3 regions of the Microcoleus sp. BROC3 genome follow, and region 1 is predicted to be linked to each of the others. Evidence: riboswitches for the same ligand, from Rfam matches in the RefSeq annotation. Region 1 holds a riboswitch; each other region holds the start of a gene.
What was found. Region 1 has a riboswitch for cobalamin ahead of QUB30_RS20700 (hypothetical protein). Riboswitches for the same ligand answer to the same signal wherever they lie in the genome.
Positions count from the first base shown of each region.

Region 2: linked by a shared signal. The riboswitch ahead of QUB30_RS22410 (DUF1636 domain-containing protein) and the one ahead of QUB30_RS20700 (hypothetical protein) in region 1 are both predicted to bind cobalamin.
Region 3: linked by a shared signal. The riboswitch ahead of cobG (precorrin-3B synthase) and the one ahead of QUB30_RS20700 (hypothetical protein) in region 1 are both predicted to bind cobalamin.

Region 1 is NZ_JAUBTQ010000033.1:3,417-15,462, forward strand. Features, by position in the region: gene QUB30_RS20650 (hypothetical protein) at 1-534, shown strand, start outside; gene QUB30_RS20655 (peptidoglycan-binding domain-containing protein) at 638-2,287, shown strand; gene QUB30_RS20660 (DUF2272 domain-containing protein) at 2,362-3,132, shown strand; gene QUB30_RS20665 (SH3 domain-containing protein) at 3,154-4,035, shown strand; gene QUB30_RS20670 (hypothetical protein) at 4,227-4,607, shown strand; gene QUB30_RS20675 (hypothetical protein) at 4,613-4,948, shown strand; gene QUB30_RS20680 (DUF4258 domain-containing protein) at 5,346-5,585, shown strand; gene QUB30_RS20685 (YgiT-type zinc finger protein) at 5,590-5,832, shown strand; gene QUB30_RS20690 (ABC transporter ATP-binding protein) at 5,870-6,718, opposite strand; gene QUB30_RS20695 (methyltransferase domain-containing protein) at 6,848-7,714, opposite strand; gene QUB30_RS20700 (hypothetical protein) at 7,734-8,174, opposite strand; cobalamin riboswitch at 8,336-8,480, opposite strand; gene QUB30_RS20705 (Uma2 family endonuclease) at 8,519-9,097, opposite strand; gene QUB30_RS20710 (ABC transporter substrate-binding protein) at 9,308-10,738, opposite strand; gene QUB30_RS20715 (DUF2207 domain-containing protein) at 11,034-12,046, opposite strand, start outside.
Region 2 is NZ_JAUBTQ010000037.1:66,822-78,867, reverse strand. Features, by position in the region: gene cobW (cobalamin biosynthesis protein CobW) at 54-1,088, opposite strand; gene QUB30_RS22410 (DUF1636 domain-containing protein) at 1,457-1,867, opposite strand; cobalamin riboswitch at 1,890-2,036, opposite strand; gene QUB30_RS22405 (protein kinase domain-containing protein) at 2,171-4,213, shown strand; gene QUB30_RS22400 (protein kinase domain-containing protein) at 4,412-5,686, shown strand; gene QUB30_RS22395 (type IV pilin-like G/H family protein) at 5,670-6,317, opposite strand; gene clpX (ATP-dependent protease ATP-binding subunit ClpX) at 6,373-7,755, opposite strand; gene cynS (cyanase) at 8,115-8,558, opposite strand; gene QUB30_RS22380 (slr1659 superfamily regulator) at 9,123-9,467, shown strand; gene QUB30_RS22375 (ATP-binding protein) at 9,615-11,753, shown strand.
Region 3 is NZ_JAUBTQ010000117.1:100-5,814, reverse strand. Features, by position in the region: gene QUB30_RS32645 (precorrin-2 C(20)-methyltransferase) at 1-590, opposite strand, end outside; gene QUB30_RS32640 (precorrin-8X methylmutase) at 587-1,216, opposite strand; gene cobG (precorrin-3B synthase) at 1,384-2,919, opposite strand; adenosylcobalamin-variant (AdoCbl-variant) riboswitch at 2,976-3,055, opposite strand; gene psbA (photosystem II q(b) protein) at 3,265-4,347, shown strand; gene QUB30_RS32625 (Ig-like domain-containing protein) at 4,783-5,472, opposite strand.

The sequences.
Region 1 (12,046 bases):
AGGATTGATTTAGATGGTCCTACGCTTAAATTTCTACAAGCAGCAAATGCACCTCAATGGTTAGAAATGCCAAAAGGTTCTCCTGCTGAAGGCTTTATCAATCATGACAATCGGCAAGGAGATAATCACGATTTTGGCACAAGCTGGATGATTGAAATGATTCAAACTGCTGCCCAACTTTACCTAAATACTTATCTTTCGAGCCATCCCAGCGCTGCATTGATTCAAACGAATGACCTCAGCAAATCAAGAGGAGGTATCACATCTGCTCATATAACTCATCAAACTGGGCTGTCTTGCGATATCCGCTTACCTCGTAAAGATGGTAAGTCGGGGGGAATTGTATTTAGTGATTCTCAATTCGATCGAAATGCAATGCGAGCAATGCTCAAAGCAATCCGAAATCAGAGCAAGTATGCAATAAAACAGATTTTATTCAACGATTTCACACTGATTGCAGAGGGTCTTTGTGTAAATGCACCCGGTCATGATAATCATGCACATATTGATATTATTCCGCCTCCCCGGCAATAGAAATTTGCAAGACCCAGCTCGAATCTATTTAATTAACCCTGTTCAACGTCTGGAAAGCAAACCGTAAATCTTTTCTTAGTTAATATTTTTGGAAATTAAGCATATGGCTCTTCTTTCTGTCGGCTCGTCTGGTTCTGAAGTTCGCAGCCTGCAAGAAAAACTTGGAAAGTTAGGCTTTTTCAGTTCAGCACCATCAGGTAGTTTTGATACAGCAACAGAATCTGCGGTCAAAAGTTTTCAAACTCAACGCCCTTGGCTGCTCATTGATGGTGTTGTGGGTCCGATGACACTAGGTGAAATCGATGACTCAATTTTAGATATCAATGGAAAAGTAGAATTGGAAAAAATTGCAAATGGAACTGCTAGCCTAAGTATGGATAATCTTAAACAGAACAAAGTTTTGAGCATCGAAATTCAGAAACGATTGCGCGCTTTAGGTCTATATCCAGGTGGCAAACTAATTGATGGAGATTTTGGATCGGGCAGCCAAGAAGCTCTTAAAAAGTTCTGTAGTGAATTAAGAATAACAATTTCTGTGCCTTTTCATTTGGACTCTGCCATTGCTCAGAAAATACGAGATACTAAACAAATTCCTTCGGTTTTAACAGCGGCATCAACAGCAATAAATTTTCTCATTTCCGAATTTCAGAGACTTGTCGGTGCTAATGATGCAAAACTTGGTTTTCTGGATATGGGTGCTGCTCAATCTCCCTTCAAACATTACGGTTATCGATATCCTCAACTTTTTGAGGAGACTAAAGCAGCAAGCTTCAAGACAAGTTCGCCTCCATCTTTAAGTTTTAGTTCTTACCCAAACAGAGGCCAAGTTCCAGTCATTGATACAACTAAACTGTCATTCCTAGACCCCGATATTACAGAGGCTTGTATTTGTTTAGGTAACTTTGAAAGTGGAAACTTAACCTCAAGTTGGCTAGGGAGAAAGGCTATCGCTCCAGTTGAATGCTTGAGTGCCACAAAGATAATTCCGATTTTGAACGTACTTTGTCAACTTGGAAATAGCATTCCAGCGAATCCAAATAACGTGCTTTTAAAAAATCAAGGGAGTAATGCGAATAAGTTTGAATTGCCCAGCGCTCTCATTGATATCTGTTCTTATCGCATAAGTGTTCCTCATTCCAATGCCTTATCAGCCACATTAAACTCATTTGAGGATAATCGTGAAGCCTGGATCAAGGAACAAACAGGCAATTCTAAGCCGATTAAATTTGGAGGCAAGTACGGTATAGAGCCAACGATTCGAGTTCCAGAATTGCGCGATCAATCCACAGGTACGACTCTTTTATTATCTAAACAAGCGGCAATTGGCGGCAACTCTATCTCGGTGTATGATTTAACGCGATTTATTTCTTTGGTTGGTTGGCATTTGTTTTTATCTTCTTCTCAGCAACTGCCGAACATTAGTCAACAGGGGTTGAATCTAGCCATCATTGCTATGGGAACGGATACTGCCCGATACGTAGATACAGCAATTTCAATCCTTGGACTAGAAAATGTTATTGACTCACCTATAGTCATCTCTAAACTGGGTTTCGGCGATAGCGCTTTGATCTACACTGCGTTTGTCCAATTCATCGATCGACACGATCCATCTAGCGATCCAAAACTCAGGTCTTTTGCTTTAACATTGCGTGCTGCTAAGACGAGTACCAATGCCGAAGCAATTCGAGTAGACTCCAGCATTGCATTGGCTGTGACAGAAATTATCCGTCGAATCGTTACAGAAGCGTTTTGACCATTGTTGCGAGAGTATAGTTTAGAAGAGCCTCAACTTTATTGCAATCAAAATCAGACTGAGGAGGAAATAGCATGGTAGTCATGAAAGTTAAAACGGATAGTCTAAATTTACGTCGATCGCCAGAGATCGAACAAGGAAATATTATCACTGCTTTAGTGCTAGCTCAAGAGGTAGAAGTTATCCAAGGGAATCCGACCGATCGGTTTTGGGAAGTTACAACTGTTGTCGATGGTTCAACACTTCAAGGTTTCGCGAGTGCTGCTTTCTTACGGCAACCTGTCAGTGCAGCTAAAGAAGCATTAATCAGTGCGGCTGTTAAGGAATGGCTTCGATTTGACCGAGGAAATAAATTAGAGTATGAAGATCCTCACTATAAATATGTTGGGGAATATTGGTCAAAAATTGACTTAAATCTCGACGGTCGAGACCGAGATCAACCTTGGTCAGCAGCATTTATTTCCTTTGTCACTCGTGCTGCTGGTTATCGTGATTTTAAATTTGCGCCTGCCCACTCAACGTATGTTTATGATGCGGTAGATAAACGCAAGGCAAATGTCACGACAGCACCTTTTTGGGGATTTGAAGTAAACGAACATAAACCTCAACTCGGCGATCTAGTTTGCCGTACACGAGATGGGGTTCATATCACTTCAATGGCTTCTTTGCCAAGGGGAGGCTTTAAGAGTCACTGCGATATTGTTGTCGAAGTTAGGGATTCAAAAGTGCGAACTCTTGGCGGGAATGTGAATCAATCCGTATCAATTACTTCATATCCATTGGAGAAAAATGGTTTTTTGAGAGAAGTAAATGGTGTGTACGGTGTCTTGAGAAACAATCTATAAACAATATTTTAGGAGTTGAAAATGACAGACCTATATATCGTTAAGGCGACCGAACTCAATGTGCGTTCATCCCCTCAGATTGAGCAAAGTAATAAAATTACATCAATACCTGAAGGTCATGTGATTTCCAAGATAAGTGTTGCCGGAGATGGCTCTTGGTGGCAAATTTTAACGGTTAAAGATGGACGGACTTTAGAAGGATTTGTAGCGAGTCGATTTTTAGAGCCTGCACCTAACACGATTCAAGCAATCGGCTGGTTTAAAGAGCAGTTTAGAAGTAAGATTGAAGCCGAGATCGCAGGTACTCCTTTCAGTCTTGATCTGCTGACTGCGATCGCATTGCAAGAAACTTACTATATTTGGGGAAAACTTTACACGAAATTATCGGTCGATGATGTTTTGAAACTCTGCGTTGGTGACACTCTAGATACCCCTAAACGCTCTGCATTTCCAAAGAACAAAGCAGCTTTGTTGAGTGTAGATAAAGGTCGGGAAATGTTTAGAATTGCCCGCGAAGCTTTAGAAACTCTAGGAACTCATGTCGAAGAGTATAAAAAAGTTGCAGATAATTCTTCTGATAAGTTTTGTCATGGCTTTGGTATCTTTCAGCTTGACTTACAGTTTTTTAAAGAAGACCCTGACTATTTTCTTCAGAAGAGATGGTATAGCTTCGATGAGTGTTTAAGTAAGTGTACTAACGAACTCAAAGCAGCCATTAAACGTGCCTATGGCTCGGGAAAAACCGCTTTAACAGATGAGGAAAAAGTATATGTCGCTATTGCTTACAATCGCGGCAGCGTGGAGTTTTCACGTAAATTCAAGCAGGGACATCGAGATGACAGTGATAAATACTATGGTGAATATATTTGGGAATACTTGCAGCTTGCTAAATCAGTTCCTTAAGTCTTAGCAAGTAATGAAGGCTGCAAGTGAGATCGCCCGCACTAAGTCAAACTGCTAGCTATTAGGATGCCGATCGCACCTCGTCACTCGTTCATCTCCTCACTAAATAATGGGAAATGAAGGTGAAGAGTGCGATCGCTCTTTCTCCTAATTCAACAATTTACCCATTTAATTAATAGTTGAATTTCCAGATGCAAGAAATCCCCGAAGAAATTGAGGCGCAAATCAAAAAATGGCATCAGTATGCCTATATATTACATTCCATTTATCTATTTTTGGGAGTTACTTCAATCGTCTCATCTTTACTTGTTGCCACCTTTGTTGAAGAACTCGGAACTCATCGAACAAAAGTGCTTTCTGCAATCAGCGCAATTTCATTAGCTTTGATTAACACAACAGATGTTAAACGAAAAGGTAATGGGTTTCGTCAAGCTCAAAGACACTTAAGAGCTGAATCAATGAGATTTCACACTGGTAGTAGCTCACCGGAAAAATTAGTGGCAGCTTTCGCCGACGCAGAAGCGATGATAGGAGACGTAAATTTTGACCCAAAAAAGTTATCTGAGGATTAGAAGTTATGCTTACAACTGTGATAACATCTATCCTCACAGCTTTTGGAACAGCAATTGTTACTACTTTGGCGTCTTTTCTTCTTCAAGAACGAAGAATAAAGTTTGAGTTTGCCCAGATGCGAACTGAATTTATGGCAGAACAAGTGGCCAGACAACTTTTGGAGCATGAGAAATGGGAAAGACGTAGCTTTAAAGCAATCAAGCACAGATTAGGTGGTTTTGATGATGACGAGCTACGAAAAATACTTGTGAGGGCTGGTGCTATCAGATTTGAAGATCGAAATACCAAAGAAGAATTTTGGGGATTGATCCATAGAAATCGAGATATTTTGAATTCTTAAGTAGGACGATCGCTCTCAGGTTATTCATTAGTTAAATCAAATAAAGGAGACTACACTGCCGCAAATTGCCAACCTATTCGTAGCGCGATCGCTCTTTTCCTAGTTTGGATATCAAGATGGAAGGATTCAGGTAGTCAAAAGAACCAGGCAGTTAACCAATGAGCCGCCTCCTTCATCTCCTCACCAAATAATAGGAAATGAAGGTTGCAAGCGCGATCGCTCTTTCCCCTAGCTCAACAATTTACCGACTTACAAATCTTTACAAAATTTCAGTTTTTAAGCAAAACAGATTCATGTCTAAGTCTTGCTATGATTGGCTAGACGTGATTTGAGATAGCCTGTGTCCCGGAGTGATCTTGACCGAATCCGAGAGAGGTTTCGACTTCGCCAATATGATATGTCAGCCCACGCGATGGAAGAAATGGCGGAAGATTTGCTGACGATTGAGGACATAGAAGCAGCCGTTCTGAGCGGTCGAGTGAGTCGAATAGAAAAAGACGATCCCAGAGGCACACGATATACAATAGAAGGGGTAGCGATGGATAGGCAAACGCCAGTTGGAGTGGTTGGGCGTTTCGCCAGCAGCGGAATTTATCTGGTGATTACGGTCTACGAAGTTACTGAATTTGAGGGCTAATCCTATGTATGGATATCAATGTGAGTATTGTGAGGGGACGGTTCAGCCACGCACAGTCAAGCGTGAAGCATTCAAGCATCGAGATGGTTTTGTGATTCTTGAAGATGTGACGATTGGGGTGTGTGATAATTGTGGCAATCGTTATTACTCAGCCAATATTCTGCATGGAGTTCATGCGGTTGCAACTGGTGCAAAAACGGCAGAACGAATGGAACAGATTCCGGTTGTTCATTTAGAGTCTGCGTAGGTGACGCGGTACAACAATATAAATTGTCTAAGTCCCTTTAAAGCAGCCGACGTGCTTGTAGAATCTGTTGTTGCCAAAGCTCAAAAGCCTTTACTTTTGAGTTATCATCTTTCTCAACGATCGCCCTTATTTGCTCGATTAGCTCGATCGCCAGCGGTACGCCAAGCTGCAATTGTTCCAAAACCTCCCGCTGAGCAAAAACTGTTTCCGGTGTTCCTTCTAAAATCAGTTTTCCCCGATCCATTACAAACACCCAATCAGCCCAGCGGTAGATGAAATCGAGGTCGTGACTTGCTAAAAGGATGGTGGTTCCGGCGCTGTGAATTTGTTGGAGTAAACCGATCAATTGTCGGGTGTGACGCGGATCGAGATAGGCGGTAGGTTCATCTAGCAGCAGCAATTTGGGTTTGAGAACCATGATATCGGCGATCGACACCCGCTTTTTCTGCCCCAAACTGAGATTGTGAATTGGTTCGCAGGCGAGTTCGCTTAGATCGAATTGCTCGATCGCCTGCTGCACCTGTTGAGCAATTTCGGATTCTCTCAAGCCTAAATTGTACAATCCGTAGGAGATATCTTCTTCTACCGTCGAAGCTACTAATTGATGTTCGGGATTTTGAAAGACGAGTCCGATTTGTTGGCGCAGTTGCGTCAAAGATTTGCGATCGTAGCGCAAGGGTTCACCGTGCCAGCTAATGATTCCCTGTTGCGGTTGATACAAGCCATTTGCTAACAGAAAAAATGTAGTTTTGCCGCAGCCGTTTTGACCGATTAGCCCGCAGCGTTTCCCAGCGGGTACTTTGAGATTTAAACCCTGAATTGCCACTCGCGAACCGCAGGGATAGGAGTAGGAAATGCGATCGAATTCGAGAATCCATTGAGACATATTTGTTATTTGTTATTTATTATTTATTATTTGTTATAATCTTATTCCCAGACAGAGCCTGGGAGTAAATACCCGGAGGCTCTGCCTCCAATTACCTATTACCGATGACCGATTACCATTGTATTCGTGTCAACCTTCATCTGATTTAGACAACTGCCAAAGTTGAATTTCATAACACAAATGCTCCTCAAAAAGTTGGCCCGCCTCCAATCCTTCAACCACCAGCTTCTTGAACCAGCGACGAAATATCCAGCGCAGGAATTTATGGACGGGGGGAACTGCGATCGCAATCAAATCCGCAACATAAATCATTGTGTTCAGTCCAAACCTGCGGAAAGTATCGACATACAGGTCAATCGTCGGTAAAATATGAGCCGAAATATCCTCAGTTTTTACTACATTGAACCCCGCTTGCATCAATGCAATCTGAAGCTCTTTCACCACGTGACAGTTAGAAAACATTCCCTCTGTATAGTTAACATCAGAGCGCATCATATCGGCAAGCAGTACATAACCACCAGGATTGAGGGCAGTGGCAGCACCCTTAGCAATATCAACAGCCGACATATACTGGCTACTTTCGCTAAAGAGAATAAGATCGTAGAAATGGGTTGCTTTGAAGTCTTCAAACCTCGTGAGGTGGAAAATTGCCCGATCGCCCGTACACTGAAGAAAGCGCTGTTGTTGGAACGGATCGGGTGCGAGCCCTTCGACTGCAAAACCTCGATCGAGCAAATAAGCCGCATTTCCCCCTATCCCGCATCCTACATCCAGCACGGTTTTGATGTCTTTGGGGATAAAATCCAAGAGTTTATCTGTGTAAGCTTGCTGAGCGACGCGCAGCCGCGCGATCGTCAGTTCCTCAGCGGGCACAGGTAGGGTTTTCCAATAGCCGTAGTGAAGGTAGGGCGAATCTGTCAGGCCCAAATAGTAATTAAGCGCTGCATTTTGGTAGCGAGTTACTTTGGAAATTTCGATTGATTTTGGCTGCGACATTCGGAAAATTTAGTAAGTTTTAAGATTTTGGGCAGAGTTGAAATTCTTCCCAGCGCTTGCATACCTGTTCATAGCACTCAACAGGAGAAATTGCCAACTTTTGCAACAAATTGATATCAATCTGAGCGTTGGCGATCGACAAAAATATAATTCCTTCCTTGGGTTCGTAGCCAGCAATGATTTGGAGCAGATTTGAAACAGTGTTCTCCTCTATTTCTAGTTGTTGCAAATAAGCGGTTGCCTCCAACTCGGAAATAAATTGCAGATCGTACTTTATAGTATCTACGCTCCAATTCACAGAGCCGTTAATGGGACTATTGATTTTGCAAGCAACCAAGCCTCGTCCTCGATGCAAAAAACCATTCCAAGCAGTATGTCCGATCGACAAAATATTCTGATGAATAAACAAGTTTTGCCAGTAGCCAAAACTACCCTGCCAAACACTATCTTCAACTCGCATTTCTTTTCATTTCCATTAAAATAAGATACCCTTCAGAACACAAATCGACTTACATCAGCGTTCATCTGTGTTTATCGGCAGATATCTGCGGTTAAAAAACCCCAATCCAATAATAAAAAAAATAATAAACTCACCATCATCCATACCTCGCAGATGAAAAACAACAGGTAAACAAATCGGCGGGCATTCTGACTCAGAGAAGCAAGAATCTCCTTACAGTTGCGGGACAGCGCCGGATTCGCACCGAACTTTCCCCCTTACGTCTGATGGCTGTTCTCCATCAGAGCCGATCGATATACGGGAATATTACCACTATTTGGAACATTTGACAAAAAACCGTCCGCCTATTCACCAAACTCAATATTTTCATACAAATCGGCCAGCGAAATTTCCACAGCAACAGATGTTAAACTCAGCCGATCGCCCATACAGCTATATTCCGAAAAAATCCACTTATTCGCATCAGTTTTAGAGTATTGCTCCACCTGTCGCCGATATTGGTCGATTAATAAATACTCCTGAAAACTAGGGATAGTGCGATAAGCAGAAAACTTTTCATCTCGATCGTAAGCTCTGGTACCTTTAGACAGCACCTCAGCAATGAACACAGGATTAGTAATTGTATCCGTCCGTCCAGATTGCAGCTCGATCGATTTCGCAACCACCATCACATCGGGGTAAGTATAATTATTAAGCTGGGGAATCCACAGCCGCTGATCCGAACTAAAAGTCCGATATGGTTTCCCTTTTAACGCCAGTTTCAGCGCAACAACTAAATTAGTGGTAATTTCATTGTGATCCGGTGCGCCACCAGCCATCAGAACAATCTCCCCATTGATAAATTCATGCCGCTCCTGAGAAGAGATTTCCAATTCTAGATATTCCTCAGCCGTGTAGGTTTTGGTTTCAACTGGCGCGATCATACACAACGCTCTCCTTTAATCTACTCATTTCATTTTATATTATTAAAATTTTTGCTAATTCAACAGAAAAGTAGATTTTAATTATGCTAAGAAACAGGCAAGATGCCTGTTTCACAAAGAGGGAATTTTATTGTGGGGTGGCCATTCTGCCCGCCCCTGAAAGACTTATTGAGAATGTGCCAGATGTGAGTGCGATCGCACTTAACCAACTTACCGCAACGGGACAAAGTTATAGCCAGTGCTTCCTCCTTGTTTAACTTGCACTAAAATCGGCTTACCAGCCCGATCGCCCGTGGGCAAAAACTTCACATCCTCGCTCGATCCTGCTGCCGAGAAATTCGGATTTCTGAGTGCTTGTTGCAATCCTTCCCGCGTATTGCTTTGCCGCAAGCCAGCGATCACAGCTTGAGTCGCGTCAAAACTCGTTGCTGTTCGCCAATTCACAATGCCTCCCCAACGCTGGCGGGCATTTTCTGGGAAACGGCTACCGGGATTAGTTTCAGGATGCCAGGGAACGGGCAATACTAAGCCGTTAACGTCGCTTTGTCCGTCTTTTAAAGTTTGAAAGGTGTAGAGCGTAGTGCTGCCGTAGAGTGGCAATTTGCCTCGATTGATGCGAGCCAGAGAAATGGCACGGTCAATGCGATCGACGTGGGGCGCTACCATCAATCCTTGTGCACCTTTGCTGACAGCATCGGCAAGTGCATTTTCGGCACTAAAAGAAGGGAGTGAAAAGTCGCAAACAGTGGGAATTAATTTGCCTCCAGCAGCAGTAAGAGCAGCCACAAATTCATCTTTAAAGGAGATGTTATCGGGTGCTTGCGAGTCATAACAAACGGCAATATTAGTTTGGCGTTCTGTTTTAACTATATATTCTGCTAAGGGAGCAGCCATTAAGCTAATATTGGGTACTGTCCGAAAGATGTAGCTGCCAAATCCTGATAGATTGTTGGCAAAGCTCGTCGGTGTCACCATTACCAGTTTTTCTTGCTGATATATCGGAGCAGCTTCGAGAGATGCGTTGCTAGCATTGTGTCCAATTACTGCTAATATACTCGGATCTTTTGTCAATGTCCTTGCAACTTCTCTGACCACCTCTTGACTGTTGTCATCGTTGACAATTTCTACTTGCAGTTTTGCGCCGTTTATGCCACCGCTAGTATTGATTTCATCCTGAGCTTGGGCAACACCTCGAAGGATTTCTTGGGCGACATTGGGGTTGCTACCAATGGGGACGCTGACAGCAATTTTTAAGGAAGAACCATTGCTGGCTGTGGCATTATTCAAATAGATAATGGTTTCCGGGTCGTTGCGATTTTGTTGCAGCGATGCCTGAAAATTTTGGGCGGCAGCTTGGTAATTTCCCTCAGCAAAAGCTTGAACTCCTGCTTGTTTTTCGGGGGTTGTGTAGGATGTCAGCAATATTTGATTTCCTAAACTGATACGATTGCCGATCGCTCCCGATGCGATCTGTGCCGGTGCCGGTGTAGATGTCGATGTCGATGTCGATGGAGGTGTATTTGAATTTTTGGCATTCAATAAACCGGGAAGGAACTTGTATGCGCCAAGCCCAATTAAGCCGATGGCAATAATAAAAACAACGGGCGGTGGGTTTTTTCTTTGGTTAGTATTTTGATACATGATTTTTTTGTTTATTTTGATACAGTAATTTTTCCACAAATTACTGTTCACGTCAATTCATTTAATTCATGGATCTAGTTCATAAAAGTCATATTTGTAATAACTTTTGCAGGAAGTCCGATCGCCCTGATTCAAATTCGGCCCGCTAAACTAACGATAATACGAGAATTATCAACAATATTCCTGGACGCGCGGGAGCTCAGAAACCGGGTTTTTTGCCAGAATACTTCGTTACAACCCGCAGATTCAGTAAAAACCCGGTTTCTTTGCTTGTGATGCGTAAGTCTCGTTGATATTAACCACCGCCACCACCGCCACCGCCGCCACCGCCACCACCGCCGCCACCGCCACCACCGCCGCCACCGCCACCACCGCCGCCACCGCCACCGCTGTGATTGCTAATGACTGGAATTACTGCTTCGTACTCATTATGGTAAGAGCAGCTTCCGCAGTGGTGGGTAACTTGCTGCTTTCCTGAACGGCTAGTAGTTGCAGGAATCAAAACTTTATAAGTTCGTTTGAGATTGAACTTTTTACAATCAGGGCAGCGTCGATTTGCAATGGATGTGATAATTCCTAAAGCTGGAAAAAGTCCGAACAACATTAGAAAAAAAATGGCTCCGGGGTCTAGGAAAAAGCCTTGTTCTCCCGAAGAAGATTGAGCTTGGTTGCCAGTTTGTTGCCAACTAGGTTGAGGTATATTCAAAATTTGCTGAGGAAATGCGATTTGTACTTCTAATTCTTGTTCTGGTTGAATAGGCTGACTTGCCACAAACTCAAATGTTTTAGGATCTACTTGACGCGGAACTGCGGCTGTACCAAAATTCGTAAACGAGAGAACTTGACCTGACAAAGCTTCTGGTAATTTCACCGTAACTTTTCCCGTATTAATCGGAGCTTTGCGACCTGCTGCAATGGCTTTCCAATAAACTAGAGCCTTCTCACCATCTACCTGCAATCCGCCTACCACGCGATATTTGATGACAAAAGTATGTGATTCTGGCGGTTTTAATCGATGTTGCCAACGAATCCAAAGTTCATTGTTTTCAATCCCCGTGCTACTCGGAATTATTTGATTATTTTCTTGAACGATGACATCTTTAATTTCATCTACCTTACCTAGAGGAATATAGCGATATCGTTCAGTATTGTAGTCGGCTGTGAACACATATTTTTGGGTTTCTGTAACTAACATATCTCCGTTCGTCTGAACGTCGATGATGACGTTAATATTATCCCAGTAAAACGGTAGTTGTTGGGCTGCTGCATGAGTGACTGTGACCATAAATACGGTCAAAGAGGTCATTA
Region 2 (12,046 bases), on a different contig from region 1:
ACAAAAAACTTATCGAGGCTACTTTTTTACCATCATTACTTCTTGACCACTACCTAGTTGTTAATTATAGCTGCAATTCGATCGCGCTCTAACTCTCGACCGATCAGCACTAATTTGGTTTGACGGAGTTCGGAAGGTTGCCAAGGGCGATCGTAAAAATATTCTATCCGCGAACCCACACCTTGCAACACCATCCTCATCGGTTTCTTGGGAACCGCCACAAACCCTTTAATTCGATAGATTTCCTCCTGCTGCATCAAGGATTGCAGTTTTTTCACCAAAGCTTCAGGTTCAAATTCGCGATCGGCAATAAAGTAAGTCGAGTTAATATCATCATCGTGTTCGTGTTCCTCCTCAGTGTCGTGGTGACTCGGACGAGACTCCAAATCATCCTCAACCGCCGCATTAAATCCCATGAGCACATCAGGGTTAATTTCGCCACCTTTGCAGGGCACAATTTTCACACTCGGACGCAATTCTTGTTGCAACCAGCTTTGGACTTTCTGGTGAGTTTCAGCATCTACGCGATCGACCTTCGTTAAAAGTACCATATCGGCACAGGCTAACTGGTCTTCAAACAATTCCTCGATCGGAGTTTCGTGATCCAAACTATCATCAGCCTGCCGCTGTGCCATCAAAGCATCGATATCACCGACAAAAGTACCGCTAGCAATAGCTTCGCAATCGACAACAGCAACAACACCGTCTACAGTAGCACCCGTGCGAATTTCCGGCCAGCGAAAAGCTTGAATTAAAGGTTTAGGAAGTGCGAGGCCAGAAGTCTCTATTACAATACAATCAATTTGTTCTCTACGCTTCAACAATTCCTGCATAGTCGGCAAGAATTCCTCTTGAACAGTGCAGCAAAGACAACCATTTGTTAGTTCTACAATATTGCTGCTGACATTTTCTTCTTCGTCGCAAACTTGACAATCGCGCAGCAGTTCTCCGTCAATTCCAATTTCGCCAAATTCGTTGACCAGAACAGCAATGCGGCGACCTTGATTATTTTGCAATAAGTGCCGAATTAAGGTAGTTTTGCCGCTACCGAGAAAACCAGTGATGACAGTAACAGGGATTTTGTGCATTGATAATTTTGTGCTGATTTGGTGATGGGATATCTCGTTCCCAGGCTGTGCCTGGGAATGCTAATCTAGAGGCTCTGCCTCGCTGGAATAAAGGAGCGCTTTTAAGACGAGGCCGAGCCTCTGGCTATGCGCTCCCAGGCCGAGAATGTAGGTGACAACTTAAGACAGAAACCTACAATAAAAGTCGCTTTTAGGCGAAGTCTAGATCCCCCTAAATCCCCCTTAAGAAGGGGGACTTTGAGAATATTTCTTGTCCCCCCCTTATTAAGGGGGGTTAGGGGGGATCTAGATTTCGATAAAAACAAGAGAGACGGTCGGTTTGACGTTAAGTTGTCACCAATGGGCAGAGCATGGTAACGAGAAATGCTCTAATTTCCCAGCGGTGGAATCTTTGCTAAAACGCCTTTTTTCAGAGCTTGAGGACGCTCAGACCAAGGCAACAAACCGTCGGGTTTAGCATAGTATTGACCCGCGCATTCGAGTACAGCCTCGACGCTTTCCGACTCATTTGCTGGTAAATCGCCAAACAGATAAGTGTACTTTCCTACCGCAGCAAAAGACACCGCACAAGAGTGACTGCAAGCACTCATGCACTCAACTTCTTGAATCTCAAATTTATCAGAAAACTCCCAATCTTTAGCGAGTTGCGACAAATTTTCCATGAATTGTTGACCGCCGCTTTTGCCTTCGCGCTTGCCGTTTTTCCAAACACTAGCGCAAGCAGTGCAAACAAATAGACTGTGCTTGGTGCGTACAGCCGTGTTAATTCCATCCATCATCCGTACCTCGCAGATGCGTTCAAAAGTGAGTTAGATATCGGCGGGCATTCTGACTTGAGAAACCACAACGGTTTCATTACAGTTGCGGGACAGCGCCGGACTTGCACCGAACTTTCCCCGTTTCCTCTAGCGACTGCTCCCCGCTAGAACCGATCGCGAAATCACATCATACCGCACTTGCCGCCTTTTTTCAAAAAAGTTATGTTTGTAGGAGCGATCGTTTCGTTCTTAGTAAGGACTTTAGTCCTTATAACATAACGGCTTCAGGACTAAAGTCCTTACTACAAACCATAGTAATTACCTATGAACGCTTTTCCTGACTTTTCCAAACATGGCTATCAAATAACTCGCGAACTCGGATACAACAGTTTGGGCGGCCGCGTCACCTATCTCGCCACAAAAATTAACACAAAAATATCCGTTGTAATTAAGCAATTTCAATTTGCCCAATTAGGTGCTAGCTGGGCAGAATACGAAGCTTACGAACAGGAAATCAAAGTGCTGCAAAGTCTGGATTTTCCGGGCATTCCCCGCTATCTCGATTCTTTTCAAACTGACAGCGGTTTCTGCATGGTGCAGGAATACAAAAATGCCGAATCTGCTGTCGCGCGGACTTTTTCGCCGCCGGATATCAAGCAAATTGCGATCGCAAGTTTAGAGATTTTAGTTGACCTGCAATCTCAGAAACAGCCGATAATTCACCGCGACATTAAGCCAGAAAACTTGTTAATAGATGACGAACTCAATGTTTATTTAGTAGACTTCGGTTTTGCTCGGCTAGGAGGTGGAAATATCGCGGCTAGCAGCGTCGTCAAAGGCACGATGGGATTCATGCCGCCGGAACAAATGTTCAACCGAGAATTAACCAAAGCCTCGGATCTTTACGGCTTGGGGATAACGCTGATTTGTTTGTTAACTGGGACAAAATCTGCGGATGTAGGTAATTTAATTGATGCTAATTATGGCATTCATTTTCGGCATTTAGTACCGCCGTTGCAGCAGGGTTGGATGAATTGGTTGGAGAGGATGGTAGCGCCGAGAATTCAAGATAGATATCAGTCGGCTGCTGATGCTTTAGCTGCACTAGAAGCTTTGGATGTCAGCAGCTTGCCGAAAGTGAGAATTGAGCGCGATCGCATTCAATTCACAGCTACTGAATATGGAGAAATCTTAACAGGGACGATTGCCATTAGCAACCCAATTCCCGATACAATACTTTGTGGCAGGTGGGAAGTCACGCCGCATCCGAACGATCCGCCCCACACGCCCTACGACCACTCTTGGATCTCCTTTGAACCGCAGGCATTTGAAAGCAATGATATCGAGTGCAAAATCGCAGTCGATACGAGCAAATTGCTGGCAAGTCAAACTTACAACCGCCAAATCATCTTGCGCGCAAATTCTGAACCAGAAACTCATACAATAGAATTGCAAGCTACAACAGCCCCGCTGCCAGTACCGCAAAAAACTAATTTTTTGTCGGTATTCAGGCTGATTTTTATGTTCTGTTTGATCTTAGTAACTTTTATGTGCTGTTTGCTGTTAACAGTTTTGATATTTGGCTGGATTGATTATGATTTCGCCGATCCGGAGGTTGACATCTTTTTGTATTCTGGGACTACTACTATCCTGCTTCCAATCGGTTTTACAAGTGGCTTCTTGGGAATTTTAGTCGCCGAAATCGCCATTACAGCCCAATCAAACAAATATGATTTTAATTGGTTTCTAGCTTTATGTGGAGGATTAATAGGATTGATATTTTCTGTTTTTATTAGCAGCCTATTAACCAGTATTCTTTTTGATATCGCGAAGGGTACGATCGATTATCAATTAATAATTTTTGTGTATGCTTGGTCAGTGCTGGTTTCGATCCCAGTAACTTTACTTGCAGCTTTAATACTAGGAAGAATAATTTCGACTGTTACGATCGAAAATGTTACGATAGTAGCAGTTATTATGCTGCTTTTATCATTTTCATTGTATACTAATACCTTTATAGTCGGCTGGATTTTAGCGCTGGCATCCCTGATTTACAAGATAGTCACTTCGGTATTTAACAAGCTGATTGACCAGCAGATAGCCCGACAAGTTCTTGAAGTAGATGCTACCAAAAGAGCTTTTCTTACTGCCGGATTTTGTATGAGTTTGTCTGTAGCATTTCTTCTGTTTAAAAGATTAGATTTTCCCTTAAAAGGGGTTGAAACAATAGAAATATTAGTTGTAGGAGGAACGATAATAACATCTCTAGCCGTCACTGGAATTCCGTTAATTGACTCGCTCGTTTTTAAACCAAAAAGAATGCTTGCCAACTATCGCAAATCCCAACCAAATTTAATTAAACCGTAAAAACTTGTTCGCAGCAAGGACTTTCAACCTCAATGACTGAAGTCCTCACTAAAAACCTTACCAAACATTAAGAGTCTGCATTCCTGCCTGTTGTTGGCGGATTGTTTCGAGACTTCGCTTTAAATCCAACTTTTAAAAACCTCGCTATTAACTATCACAACTCTCAACTACTAACTATCAACTATCAACTATTTACCTATGAATGCTTTTCCTGACTTTTCCAACTACGGCTATCAAATAACCCGCGAACTCGGACACAATCGCGCTGGCGGTAGAGTTACTTATCTCGCTACCGAAATTAATACCAAACGTTCCGTCGCCGTCAAACAATTTCAATTTGCCCAAACAGGCGCTAATTGGGCTCAATATCAAGCGTGCGAACAAGAAATTCAGATTTTGCGAGAACTCGACTATCCTAGCATTCCCCGCTATTTAGATTCCTTCCCAACTGCATCGGGTTTCTGCATGGTGCAAGAATACAAAAATGCCCCTTCCTTGGCAAGTTCTAACCGCTGGAAGCCCGAACAAATCAAGCAAATTGCTATCTCTGTTTTAGAAATACTCAAATACCTGCAAAATCGGGTTCCGCCAGTCATCCACAGAGATTTAAAACCCGAAAATATCTTAGTAAATGACCGGATGAATGTCAGCCTTGTCGATTTCGGATTTGCTAGAATCGGCGGGGGAGAAGTGGCCGCCAGCAGCGTTGTTAAAGGCACTTTGGGCTTTATGCCGCCAGAACAAATGTTCAATCGGCAGCTAACTGTGGCATCGGATTTATACAGTCTCGGCGCGACGCTAATTTGCTTGCTAATCGGCATCAATTCTACCGAAATTGGCAGCTTGATGGACGATACCGGGCGGATTAATTTTAAACATCGCTTGCCGCAGCTAACTCCAGAGTTTCTTGACTGGCTGCAAAAAATGGTGGAACCTAATTTCAAACACCGCTATCCTTCGGCGGATGCTGCCCTCAATGCTTTGATTCCCCTAGAGGTAGTTCAGCAGCGTAACAAGTCAAAACTCGCACTGATATCAGTCGGATTATTAACAGCAATTGCTGCTATTTTTATTCCTTTGCTTGGAAAATTTTCCCAACCTCAAACAGCAGTCAATATCAAACCAGTAATCAACGCCGTAAAGTTAAATCCTCAGACTCAAGTGATGTTAACTGACGAACTAGAATCGACAAAAACTAGAGATTTTTGGTCTTTGAAGCACAAGAAAAAAGTCTATTTTGCTGTAAGTGCTACTAAGTTGCCAGAGGGAGGATATAGAGGTTATTGTAAGGTGGTCAACTCTCAAGGACTATTCGCAGCCCAGAGTCAATCTTATTTAAAAACGACGGGCGATCGATTAAATACTTGGTGCTGGTACCATTTTCAAAAAGATGACAAACCTGGCAATTGGCAGTTTCAATTTTACTTAGACGGTCAAAAAGTGACGCAAAAGAGTTTCAAGGTCTTACCTTAACCCCGGGGGGGCCTGGTATTGCACTTCGCGATAACGTTGTTCCGGGCGGGCAGTGAATTTCTTTGCCGTCAAAAGTTGGCGGACTCCAAGTTTCTGCATAACTTGCGTTCTCCCGACCGCTCTCGCATATATCACCAATAATTGTTATTAAATTGCTACCGTTTTCTTTGTAAGCAAATACTGCGCCAGTGTAGGATTGCCCGCGGCGGTTCCTATCAGTAGGTTGGGCGATTGTGATCGCGCTTTCAAATTGTGCTGGTTGGCGGTTATTGTGCCTAGTTTGAACCGGGCCCATTGATGAGACTATCGTGTAATTATAGTTCTTGGTCTGTTCTTTAAGTCCAATACCCAATTTGGCAATGGAATCGCTAAATTGACCGTATTCTGCATAGTAAGCTTGCTGCCCCTGAGTGATGCTATAAATATATTGTACGGCTTCATAAGAAAATTTCTTACCCCTTGAGGGGGACGGGGGCAGGACGATCGTATTGAGTTTGAAATCGTAACATGACGCCATGATGCCAGCCACAAGCGCGCTGTAAATTGCCATCCTCGGCAGCAAAATGGATACTGGCAATCTCGATTTTTTACTGGTTTTAGCTACATTGACTGACATTTTTTTTACTGTCATAAAGTAAATTTGCCAAGCTTGTAGGGTGCGCCACAAGCACCCTACAGATGACCAATTAAGCTGTTTCGTGCTGTTTGTGCCATGCGGGATGCCACAGCAATTCAGCAGTCGATCGCTTCTCGACCATTTCAGGAGTAATCATACAATTAGCCACATCCTTGCGAGAAGGCAACTCGTACATGACATCCAGCATTAACTCCTCTAAAATGCTGCGGAGAGCTCTCGCGCCGGTTTTGCGACGATAGGCCTCCTGGGCGATCGCCCGTAGCGCTTCCGGCTGGAATTCCAACTCCACGCTGTCCATCTTCAATAGCTTTTGATACTGCTTCACCAGCGCATTCCGGGGCTCGGTCAATATCTGCATCAAAGCTGCTTCATCCAGCGGCGAAATTACCGTTACCACCGGAATCCGCCCGACAAACTCAGGAATCAAACCAAACTTGACTAAATCGTCCGGCTGTACCTGCTGCAAAATATCAGCGGCCCGCTTATCCTTCGCCGGCAAAGTCGAGTTGCTGTCGCTTTCTGTTGGCTGAATAAAGCCCAAGGATTTTTTACCCAAACGCTGTTCAACTATTTTTTCCAAACCGACAAAAGCACCGCCGCAAATAAATAGAATTTTGCTAGTGTCAACTTGAATAAAATCTTGGTAAGGATGCTTGCGGCCGCCTTGCGGGGGCACGTTAACCACTGTTCCTTCCAACATTTTTAGCAGCGCTTGCTGTACTCCTTCTCCCGATACATCCCTGGTGATCGAAGTGTTTTCGCTTTTGCGAGCAATCTTGTCAATTTCATCAATATAAATAATGCCCCGCTGCGCCGATTCGACATCAAAATCGGACATTTGCAACAGCCGCAGCAAGATATTTTCTACATCGTCGCCGACATATCCAGCTTCTGTCAGCGTCGTCGCATCCGCTACAGCAAAAGGGACTTCGAGCATTTGCGCCAAACTTTGCGCTAACAAAGTTTTACCGCAACCTGTGGGGCCCACTAGCATGATGTTGGATTTTTGCAGTTCCACATCGCTGTCGGGGGAAGACTTGTCGCTATCTTTAGCTTGGTCGACGCTCAAGCGCTTGTAGTGGTTGTAAACTGCTACAGAAAGGACTTTTTTTGCTGAATGCTGGCCGATGACGTGGTTGTCTAAATGCTGCTTGATTTCTGTCGGTTTTGGAATTTGACCTAAAACAATTTTCGATTTATTCGATCGACCCGGACGCCGCGTTCCTTGTCCCTGAGACTCTCGCACCTCTGATTGGGGAATCTGTTGACCAATTGTTTTGCTGGAGTCAAAGAACTCCTCCTCTAAAATTTCATTGCACAGTTCCACGCATTCATCGCAAATGTAGACGCCGGGCCCAGCTATTAACTTGCGGACGTACTCCTGCGACTTGCCGCAAAAGGAGCATCTCAGATGGGAGTCATATTTTGACATATTTGCCTCTTAATTTACGCTTGCGGTTGCTTGTTTCGACTGGGGAAGTTGCCGCGGGAGCGACCTTAGCTTTGCCCTAGAAAGGTTTCCCGATCCGACACCCAAGCCAGTCAGTCGATTTTAGATTTTAGATTTTAGATTTTAGATTTACTCCACAGATGAATTTTGGAGCTGAACTAGGGTCTAAAATTTGGGGAGCTGCACGACTTAAGTCGGGGGCTTGTCTCCGTTTTTTGGCGGAGTCAAGCTTCGCGATCTCTATTTCTAACTTAACACTTTTGAGGCTTTAGTCATTAGTCATCAGTCATGCGAGCAAATTTTAATTTTTAATTTTCACTTGAAGGTAAAGTGGCACGGGCTTACCATTTTTTGTATTCCAAAAATTTTCCCGACATAATTATTTTCACTCGATCGCCTTTTGGGTCTGCTTCTTTCTCGACATCCAAAGTAAAGTCGATCGCGCTCATAATCCCGTCACCAAATTTTTCGTGTATCACTGCTTTGAGCGGCATCCCGTAAACCTGGATAATTTCATAGAAGCGATAAATCAGAGGGTCAACTGGAACCGAGGCATCCAAAGAACCTTTTAACGGAGGTTCACAGAGAACCGCAGCCGTCTGACTGTCTAGTCCCAAAGCCGAGACAATTTTCTCGGCTTCATCTTCAGATGCGGTTGCTTGACGGTAAAAAACCGCCGCAATCCAAACTTCGTCGCGCCCCAAAACTTTTTCCAAGTCTGCAAAACTAATTCCCTTAGCTTTTTTAGCAGCCAAAAGCTTTTCTGTAATTTCTGAAATTGCCATTAAATATTCTCCAACTAACTACTGTGCCGATGTGAAATATTTCTCATATTTTGGTAATTTTGTCAATACCAAGCTGAGAAAAAAAACAGAATTGATAACTCGGAACTTCAGCAAAAGCAGCTCTCATCAACGGGAGCATCTCATATTTGTAAAAACACTTCTTCGGGTTCCTTCCTTCTGCCTCTTGCCTCCTGCCTCCTGCCTCAAAACAGAGATTTCTAGCTTGGCTGCAAAAGTTAGATGCTCCCTCATCAACCCCCCACAACTCATACAATTTTAGATTTTAGATTGTAGATTTTAGATTGGCAACGACTGATGACTACCAGGGTTGAGAGCGGCTCAACAGTTGCATTCTTTTTTTCAACGGGTATCACAACGGATAAATCCCAAAATAACTCATCACTGCCCTGCGGCAATGGTACAGTTAGCAGTATATGCAGTACAAGTTACACAGGGAAAGGCAGTCGGCAAGCGGCCGAATTTTTATCGTGCTAGCCTGAAGCTCAATCTTCGCTCCCGCAGCCAAAGTCCCTTTACGTCTAACAACCGGCAACTGACAAAAGTATGGAGATTCAGACCAAAGATTACGCCATCCTGTACGATCGCGCTACCCAAACAGTCACCTGCTGCGGCTCGTTCCGGCTCAGCCAGATGGAAGAATACACGCCGATCGTCGATCTGCTCAACGAAGTGGCTGAATCCTCGCCAAACACCATTACTCTAGACTTGCGAAAGCTAGAATTTTTAAATAGTTCTGGGATTAACATTGTCTCAAAATTTGTCATCAAAGTGCGCCAGCAAAAAAATATTCAAATCGCTATAAAAGGCTCTAAACACATACCCTGGCAGGGAAAATCTCTCAAGAACTTGCAGCGGCTGATGCCTTCCCTGCACTTAGAATTAGAATAGTAAATCGAAAAAGGTAAAAATCCGTGCAGGCTAAGTCCGAGAACCAAGATAAGGGCGGCCCAAGTTAATGGGAATAAGTCATAGTTAAGTTACCACCAAATCGTAAAAAACTCTCAACATACTAAAAATTACCAATTGTCAATTGCTATGCAGGAAGAACCATCGAGAGAACAGCTACTTTTGGACGTTCAGCGACTGAGTGCGGAACTTGAAAACTTGAAGCGCGAAAAGGCTGACCTAGAAATTTTGCTGCAGACTGCCACCGAACATTCGGATACCATGGAAGCTGACTTGCTGGGCAAAGCTCAGGTGGCAGCGCTCTCAAGCGAAGACCAGTTTCGGGCGATCGCCTCAGCAACTCCCGTTCCGGTATTGGTTTCTCGCCTCTCGGACGGCTTAATTCTCTATGCCAACGCTCAATTGGCTTCTCTGCTCAACATACCCCTAGAAGAATTGATCGGCAGCAGCACCCCAGACTTTTACGTCAACCCGAGCGATCGCCCAAAGATAATTGAGGAAATTACCAAAAACGGTTATGTCAAAAACTACGAACTCCATTGCAAAAAGGCAGACGGCACTCTCTTCTGGGCGATGATCTCCGTTCAGTCCCTTCAGTTTAACGGCGAACAGACCGCATTGTGCGCATTGTACGACCTCACCCAGCGCAAGGAAGCAGAACAAACCCTCCAAGAGAGCGAAAAGCGGCTCCGCCGCCAGAGTCTGGCTTTGTTGCAGCTAGGTAGGCAGAGAACTTTCAACAGCGGTGCGCTGAATGTGGGAATTCGCGAAATTACCGAGGCGGCAGCCCGCACTTTGGAAGTGGAAAAAGTCAGCGTCTGGCTTTACAACCATTTCAGATATGGAACTCGCTACCCGACAGATCCCCATCTAAGTTTTACAGAGAGAGCGCTCGCCCACAATCAAACAGAGGCAATCGATACAGACGCCGCCGCCCCAGAGCAAGACGAGGGGGGCAATCATTCTAAGTTTAAAATCCCCAGCCTCAAATTAGTTTGTCTCGACTTGTACGATCGCACCCGCGAAAATCATTTGACCAGCGAGTCCATATCCGCAAGCGATTTAAAATTTTCAATTTTAGATGTCGAAGGCGACGCACCGGGCGAAAACTTGCGATCGGACAAAGCTTTAGAACCTGCGCCCAAGACTCAAAACCCTCTAAAAACAAATTTGTCCCACTCATCTGCGGTTGCGGAACATTCCGCTGCGGTGCCGAATGCCAGCAAGCCCAATTCATCCATATTAAACGTAGCAATTAGGCTCGGCGGCAAGATCGTGGGCATCCTCTCTCTCGAACATATCGGCGCGCCCCGCCAGTGGGCTCTGGAAGAGCGCACCTTCGCCGATTCTTTGGCAAATTTGGTAGCACTGGCGATCGAAGGATTTGAACGCCAGCGGGCTCAGGAAGCACTCTCCAAAGCCAAAGCGCAGCTAGAAATGACGGTCGATCAGCGCACCGCTCAACTCACCGCCGCCAATAAACTGCTCCGCATCGAAATTGCCGAGCGCAAAAGAGCCGAAATAGCTTTGCAAGAAGCCGTACACAAAGCTGAAGCAGCTTCCAGAGCTAAAAGCACTTTTTTAGCCAATATGAGCCACGAGCTGCGGACGCCGCTCAATGCCATTATCGGTTACAGCGAAATACTACAAGAAGAAGCACTGGAATCGGGACTCAAAGAAATCATTCCCGATTCCAAAAAAATTTATAACGCCGGCAAACATTTGCTGACTTTAATTAACGATATTCTCGACCTTTCTAAGATAGAAGCCGGTCGGATGGAGCTTTATTTAGAAAATTTTGACCTCGGCAACTTAATAGAAGAAGTCGTTGCAACATTGCACCCTTTGGTCGAAAAAAATCACAATCAATTGCAAGTTTCTTGCTCGGAGAATTTGGGAGTGATGTATGCAGATTTGACTAAAGTCCGGCAAATTCTGTTTAATTTGCTATCCAATGCCTTGAAGTTTACCGAAGGCGGAACAGTGGTGTTGAGCGCTACTCGCAAACCAGCAGGAGGAAGCGATTGGGTTTATTTACAGGTATCGGATACGGGGATAGGGATGTCGGCAGAACAGCAGCACGGTTTGTTTCAACCTTTTATTCAAGGGGATGCTTCGACTACTCGCAAGTACGGTGGCACCGGTTTGGGATTGGCGATTAGTCGCTTGTTTTGCCAGATGATGGGCGGCGATATCACTGTTGAAAGTCTGTTGGGTGTTGGCTCTACTTTTACTGTTCACTTAAAGGCAAAAGTTGATATTAGTTAGAAGGAAGAAGCAAGAGGCAAGAGGGAAGAAGGCAACGGATTTAACCCCTTTAACCCCTTTAACGGATGGGTGGAAGATGGAAGATGGAATATTACCACTTGGCAATTACCCCCGCTCAATTACCAATTATCCTGTGAATTGTGACGCCGATCGCGATCGACCTCTGTTGCTCATCACAAACTAGCATTTTTTCTCAGCCTAGAATACTTATATTATCCCAAACTTGTCCCGCAAGCAGGATATGGCGTCTCGCTGCATTCACAAGTCGCACCTCAACCTCATGCAGGGAGTGG
Region 3 (5,715 bases), on a different contig from region 1:
AGTGCTCGATCGAACTGTCCCAACTCAATCAGCACGTCCCGGACTTTCGCAAAGTGCCGGCCCAGCTTAATAATCACAGCAGCATCAACAACCGCCAGCCGATCGCGCAAAACCTCAGCATCCAGCGTCGCAGGCATAATACTTAACACATCGTTACGATAAGTCAGCGGCACTCCCAACGCAGCCGCACTAGCCATTGTCGAAGAAATTCCCGGCACAACTTCAGTCGTAAAAGTCCCCGACAAACGGTTGAATAGATACATAAACGAACCGTAGAGAAAAGGTTCGCCCTCACATAGCACCGCCACATCCCGCCCCTCGCTCAGATGTGCGGCAATTTTCTCGGCAGCAATATCGTAATAAGGTTGAGACGATCGCGTCGGACTAAAAGGCAACGGCATCGGAATCTCAATTTGCTCCGGGCGCAGATAATCTGCGACGATCGCCCGCGCCAGTACCTTACCATTTTCCATCGCCGGATAGGCAATCACCGGCACCGATTGCAAAATCCGATAAGCTTTCAAAGTAATCAACTCAGGATCGCCAGGGCCAATACCCAAACCGTACAATTTACCATTCGCCTCAGTCATAATTCATCCTTTTTCGCTAACGCATTCACGGCCGCCGTTGCCATTGCACTGCCACCGCGCCGCCCGTGCAGCGTAATAAATGGCACTCCCCGACTGTTGGCGGCCAGTTCGGCTTTGGATTCGGCGGCCCCGACAAATCCTACCGGGAAACCCAGAATTAAAGCCGGTTTGGGTGCTCCGGCATCCAGCATTTCCAGCAGTCGGAACAAAGCAGTCGGGGCATTGCCAATTGCCACAACCGCACCCTGCAAGTTGTCCAGCCATAAATCCAGGGCCGCGGCCGATCGAGTATTTCCCATTTGCCGCGCCAACTCCGGGATTTCGGAATGCCAGAGGGTGCAAATCACCTGATTGTCAGCGGGAAGGCGTTTGCGAGTGATGCCTTCGGCCACCATCCGGGCATCGCACAGAATCGGCGCACCTGCGGAGAGGGCTTGGCGTCCGCAGGTGGCTGCACCGGGCGAAGCTGCTAAATCTGCAACAATATCGGTCATGCCGCAACTGTGAATTAGTCGCACGGCTACGGATTCTAAATCGGGCGGCAAGCTTGACAAATCTGCTTCGGCTCGAATTGTGGCGAAGGATTTGGTGTAGATTTCTGTTCCGTCTCGAATGTAGTCAATCATTGTTTAAAACTGCTATGGGAAGTTTGTTGAATTTTTGAAATTGATTTTTTGAATTAACCGCGAAGGCGCGTTACGCGGCGCGTAAGCGCTAGGACGCGAAGGAAGAAATCTCAAGAGAGATACAAAGAGAAATAATTAAAAATTGTCAGTTTGAATGGGATATTTTTTCACTTTAAAGTCCGATTTTCGGCGCTGAATAACTGCTGTAATTGGTCGATCGCCTGCCGATCGACAAACTCACCAAATGACTCCAAACGATCTCGAAACCGCTGATACACCCGCAACATTCGCTCGATCGCATCGGGCATCTCGATCGCACTCACCGCCTGAAAAATTTGTCGTCCGAAGGGCAAATCTTTTCTACCCGCATAAATGTCGTAACCTTCGATTATCTCGTCTCCTCGCTCAATCTGAATTCCTACCAGCGTGATATCAATTGGCCGGTGCTGGGCGCAGGACTTTTGGCAACCGCTGAAATGAATGTTAATCGGCAGGTCGATCGTCAATTTTTGCGCTAAATCCCTCACCATTTTTAGGGCGTGACTTTGAGTATCTGTCGCCGCCGACGCACAGCCGTTGCTGCCGGCACAAGCCACCAAGCACGAATCTAGGCGAGTCGCCGACGAGTGCAATCCCCAATCGGCTACTTGCTGTTTTACCTCAAAAAGCTGGGAGTTGGGGATGTCAGAAATCAACAGATTTTGCCACGGCGTAAGTCTCAGGGTACCGCTGGCTAGATTCTGGGCTAAATTTGCCAAATTCCGCAGTTGCTTTGATTCTAGCCTACCGAGAGGTAGTGCAATTCCCATGTAGGAGAAACCGGACTGTTGTTGAGGATGAATGCCGAGATGTAGGTGATGGGGGAGGGATTTTTCCGATGAGGCGATCGGGCGGGCGGGCAAGATGCCCACCCCACCAGGAACTTCACTCTTCGCTTCACAGGCATCTTGCCTGTTTTGGGGAAAGGTGCCAGATGTGAATTGCCATAAAAATGGTAAATTCTGCTGTACCTTTTCTAGATAACTTTCAGCGCCCCAATCTGTCAGCAGGTGACGCAAACGCGGTTTTTTGCCATCAATTCGAGGTCTATTTTTGGTGTATTCAAGATAGGTGCTAGCGAGCGCGGCTAATACTGAAATACATTGCGATTCTTGGATTGAAATTCCTGTATCGCCGTTTAAATGCAGCCGAAAAACGATTTTTGATTGGGTTGAACGCCCTTCTGCTGCTAATAAAATATCGTTGCGTAAATCGCGGATCGAAACCGATTCCCCGCCGTCGAAGCCAATACTGAACTTAGGCGAAAGTTCCGACAATTCGGGATGCGTTTGCAGGTAATCATCCCAAGCTTTCACTAGCGGGCGAGTATCGAGTAGCTGCTGGCGATCGATCCCTGCTGTCGGACTTGCCATAATATTGCGAATTGGGTCAACTTCAACGTGGCGAGACGCTATCCCCAATTCCTGCAAGCGGTTCCAGACTTCCGGGGCAATTTCCGAGTTCACTTCTCGGATTTGCAAATTTGCCCGATTTGTCACTTGCAAACAGCCGGTACTGTATTGATCGGCCAAATCGGCGATCGTCCAACACTGCTGCGCGTTTAAAATTCCCCCCGGAATCCGCATTCTCGATAAAACTCCGTCTCGGGCGATCGAACCGTAAAATAAACCCGGACAAGTCGGCAAATCAGTCAAAGCTAACAAATAATCTCCTCCCCGTGCTCCGCAGGGAATCCAAAAGTAAACGCCTACAAAGCGCCCCCGAAATCGGCATTCTGACTTTTACAGTTGCGGCACAGCGCCGGAATTGCACCGGACTTTCCCGCTTTCAGGTTTTAGAAAGGTATCACGAGCTGACCCACACAAAGCAAAACCCTCAACTTTCTTAACAAAACCCCTGGCGATCGCCAATCTCTCCCCTCTCATCAGCTTTCCTAATCGCAGTCATCAGTTTAACTGTCGCTACACCCCTTTACAAACCTTAACAACACAGTTAATAATATAAACATCATCCGAACATTGACAACCAAATACAGCAATCATAAAACCATGACCACAACCTTACAGCAGCGCGAAAGCGCCAACGTCTGGGAACGCTTCTGCGAATGGGTAACATCAACCGACAACCGCATTTATGTAGGTTGGTTCGGCGTCTTGATGATTCCCACCTTGCTAACTGCCACCATCTGCTACGTCATCGCCTTCATCGCAGCCCCTCCAGTGGACATCGACGGCATCCGCGAACCAGTAGCAGGTTCCTTAATGTTTGGCAACAACATCATCACAGGTGCAGTTGTTCCCTCATCCAACGCCATCGGTCTTCACTTCTACCCCATCTGGGAAGCAGCTTCCCTCGATGAGTGGCTGTACAACGGCGGCCCCTACCAATTGGTAGTATTTCACTTCCTGATCGGCATTTTCTGCTACATGGGTCGTGAATGGGAACTATCTTACCGCTTAGGTATGCGTCCTTGGATCTGCGTCGCTTACTCTGCACCAGTTGCAGCAGCCACCGCAGTATTCTTGATCTACCCCATCGGACAAGGTTCGTTCTCTGACGGTATGCCCTTGGGTATCTCCGGCACATTCAACTTCATGATCGTGTTCCAAGCCGAGCACAACATCCTGATGCACCCGTTCCACATGTTGGGAGTTGCTGGTGTCTTCGGTGGTAGCTTGTTCTCCGCCATGCACGGTTCTCTGGTAACATCTTCCTTGGTTCGTGAAACAACCGAAACCGAATCGCAAAACTACGGTTACAAATTCGGTCAAGAAGAAGAAACCTACAACATCGTCGCAGCCCACGGCTACTTCGGTCGTTTGATTTTCCAATACGCTTCCTTCAACAACAGCCGTTCTTTGCACTTCTTGTTAGGTGCATGGCCAGTTGTCGGCATCTGGTTTACCGCTTTGGGTATCTCCACGATGGCTTTCAACTTGAACGGTTTCAACTTCAACCAATCGATTATCGACTCTCAAGGTCGCGTGATCAATACTTGGGCTGATGTGATCAACCGCGCTAACTTGGGTATGGAAGTAATGCACGAGCGCAACGCTCACAACTTCCCTCTCGACTTGGCTGCTGGTGAGACAACTCCCGTAGCAATGGTTGCTCCTTCTATCAACGGCTAAGTTTTAGCTTTTGATTGACAAACAGCGCTCCTAGTAATAGGGGCGCTTTTTGTTTGGGGAAAAATATTTTTAGAGACTTTATTGTGATATCTAGTCCGGTAGCATGGGGAGCATCCCAATTTGGGTTTTAGAAGAGTGTTGGCTGTGAGAGTACGAAGCGAGATATATAAACTTTTCTGTGCGGGACGCTCGCAGGGTCTAAGGATCGCGAATTAAATAACTTACAATTTTAATTGTTATGGTGGGATGGGCGTCCCGCCCGTCCAAAAAAGGGCGGGCGGGACGCCCACCCCACTTTCAAGAGTGTAAGTTATTTAATTCTCATTCCTAAGCATAATTGCACATAAGCTAAGGCATATACCAGCAGCGGATAAGCAGCAACAGTTCAAATGATTCGCTGCCGGAGATTCCTAGGAATGGAAGGATTTTTGTTTTTTATTTAATAGTTAATTTGGCTTCGCTAGTGCGATCGCCCATTCCCCCAGTAATAGTAACAGTTCCAGGCCGCAGCGCTTGAAATGTGCCCGCTGATTGCGTTTGAGCCAGCAACGGCTCCGGATTGGGAGATTTGCTGGGTACACCAGGTATCGGTTGCTGATAGTAGGGAGTCGAAAATCGGAAATAAGTCACTGGGGGAAGCAATCTCCCCTTTGAATCGGAGAGAATTATTTTAAAGGTAATACGATCGCCCACGCGCACGGTTGCAACTTCTGGTAGAATCCGAAGTGTCCAATCAGGCGGGTAAACAATACCGGACATAGAGAGTGTTTCTCCACCTTTTTTTGCAAACACGGCAAACTTTCCCGGCGCAATACCCGTCACAGTTCCATCTGGGGAAACTTTGACGACTTCTTCATAATCGGACGACCACACCCACTGTTTCTCGGACTGCGTAGAATCTCCTGGAATACACCCTGAAGCGGCGTCGGTACTCCCGATTTTTAGCTTAGTCGTTTGACCCACAATTAAAGGCTCAACTTCCCAAGAATTGTAGTTAAGGCAAGGGGGATTATATATACCTAGAAATTCTCTCAACTCCCATACCGTAATACCTATGAATCCGAATAACAGGACGATCGCAGTTACGCACCCGAACCCGATAAATTCCTTCTGTTTGTTATTCATATTTAATATTGATTTTTTTTGTATCTATAACTTTATGAACCAGTGCGCCAAGCGCTCTAGCTTTGTATGCCACCGAGAAAAGTGGCACAGAGATAAATAAAATGCTATTATTTTTTCACACTGGGAATACTGCGCTAAAGTATCTCGGAATAAATTTGTGATTTCATAGCAGATAAAATAGCATTTATTCACTCACTTTTATTAAAAAAATAGGCGTTAATTTGTGTTGCATCTGCCTTAAAT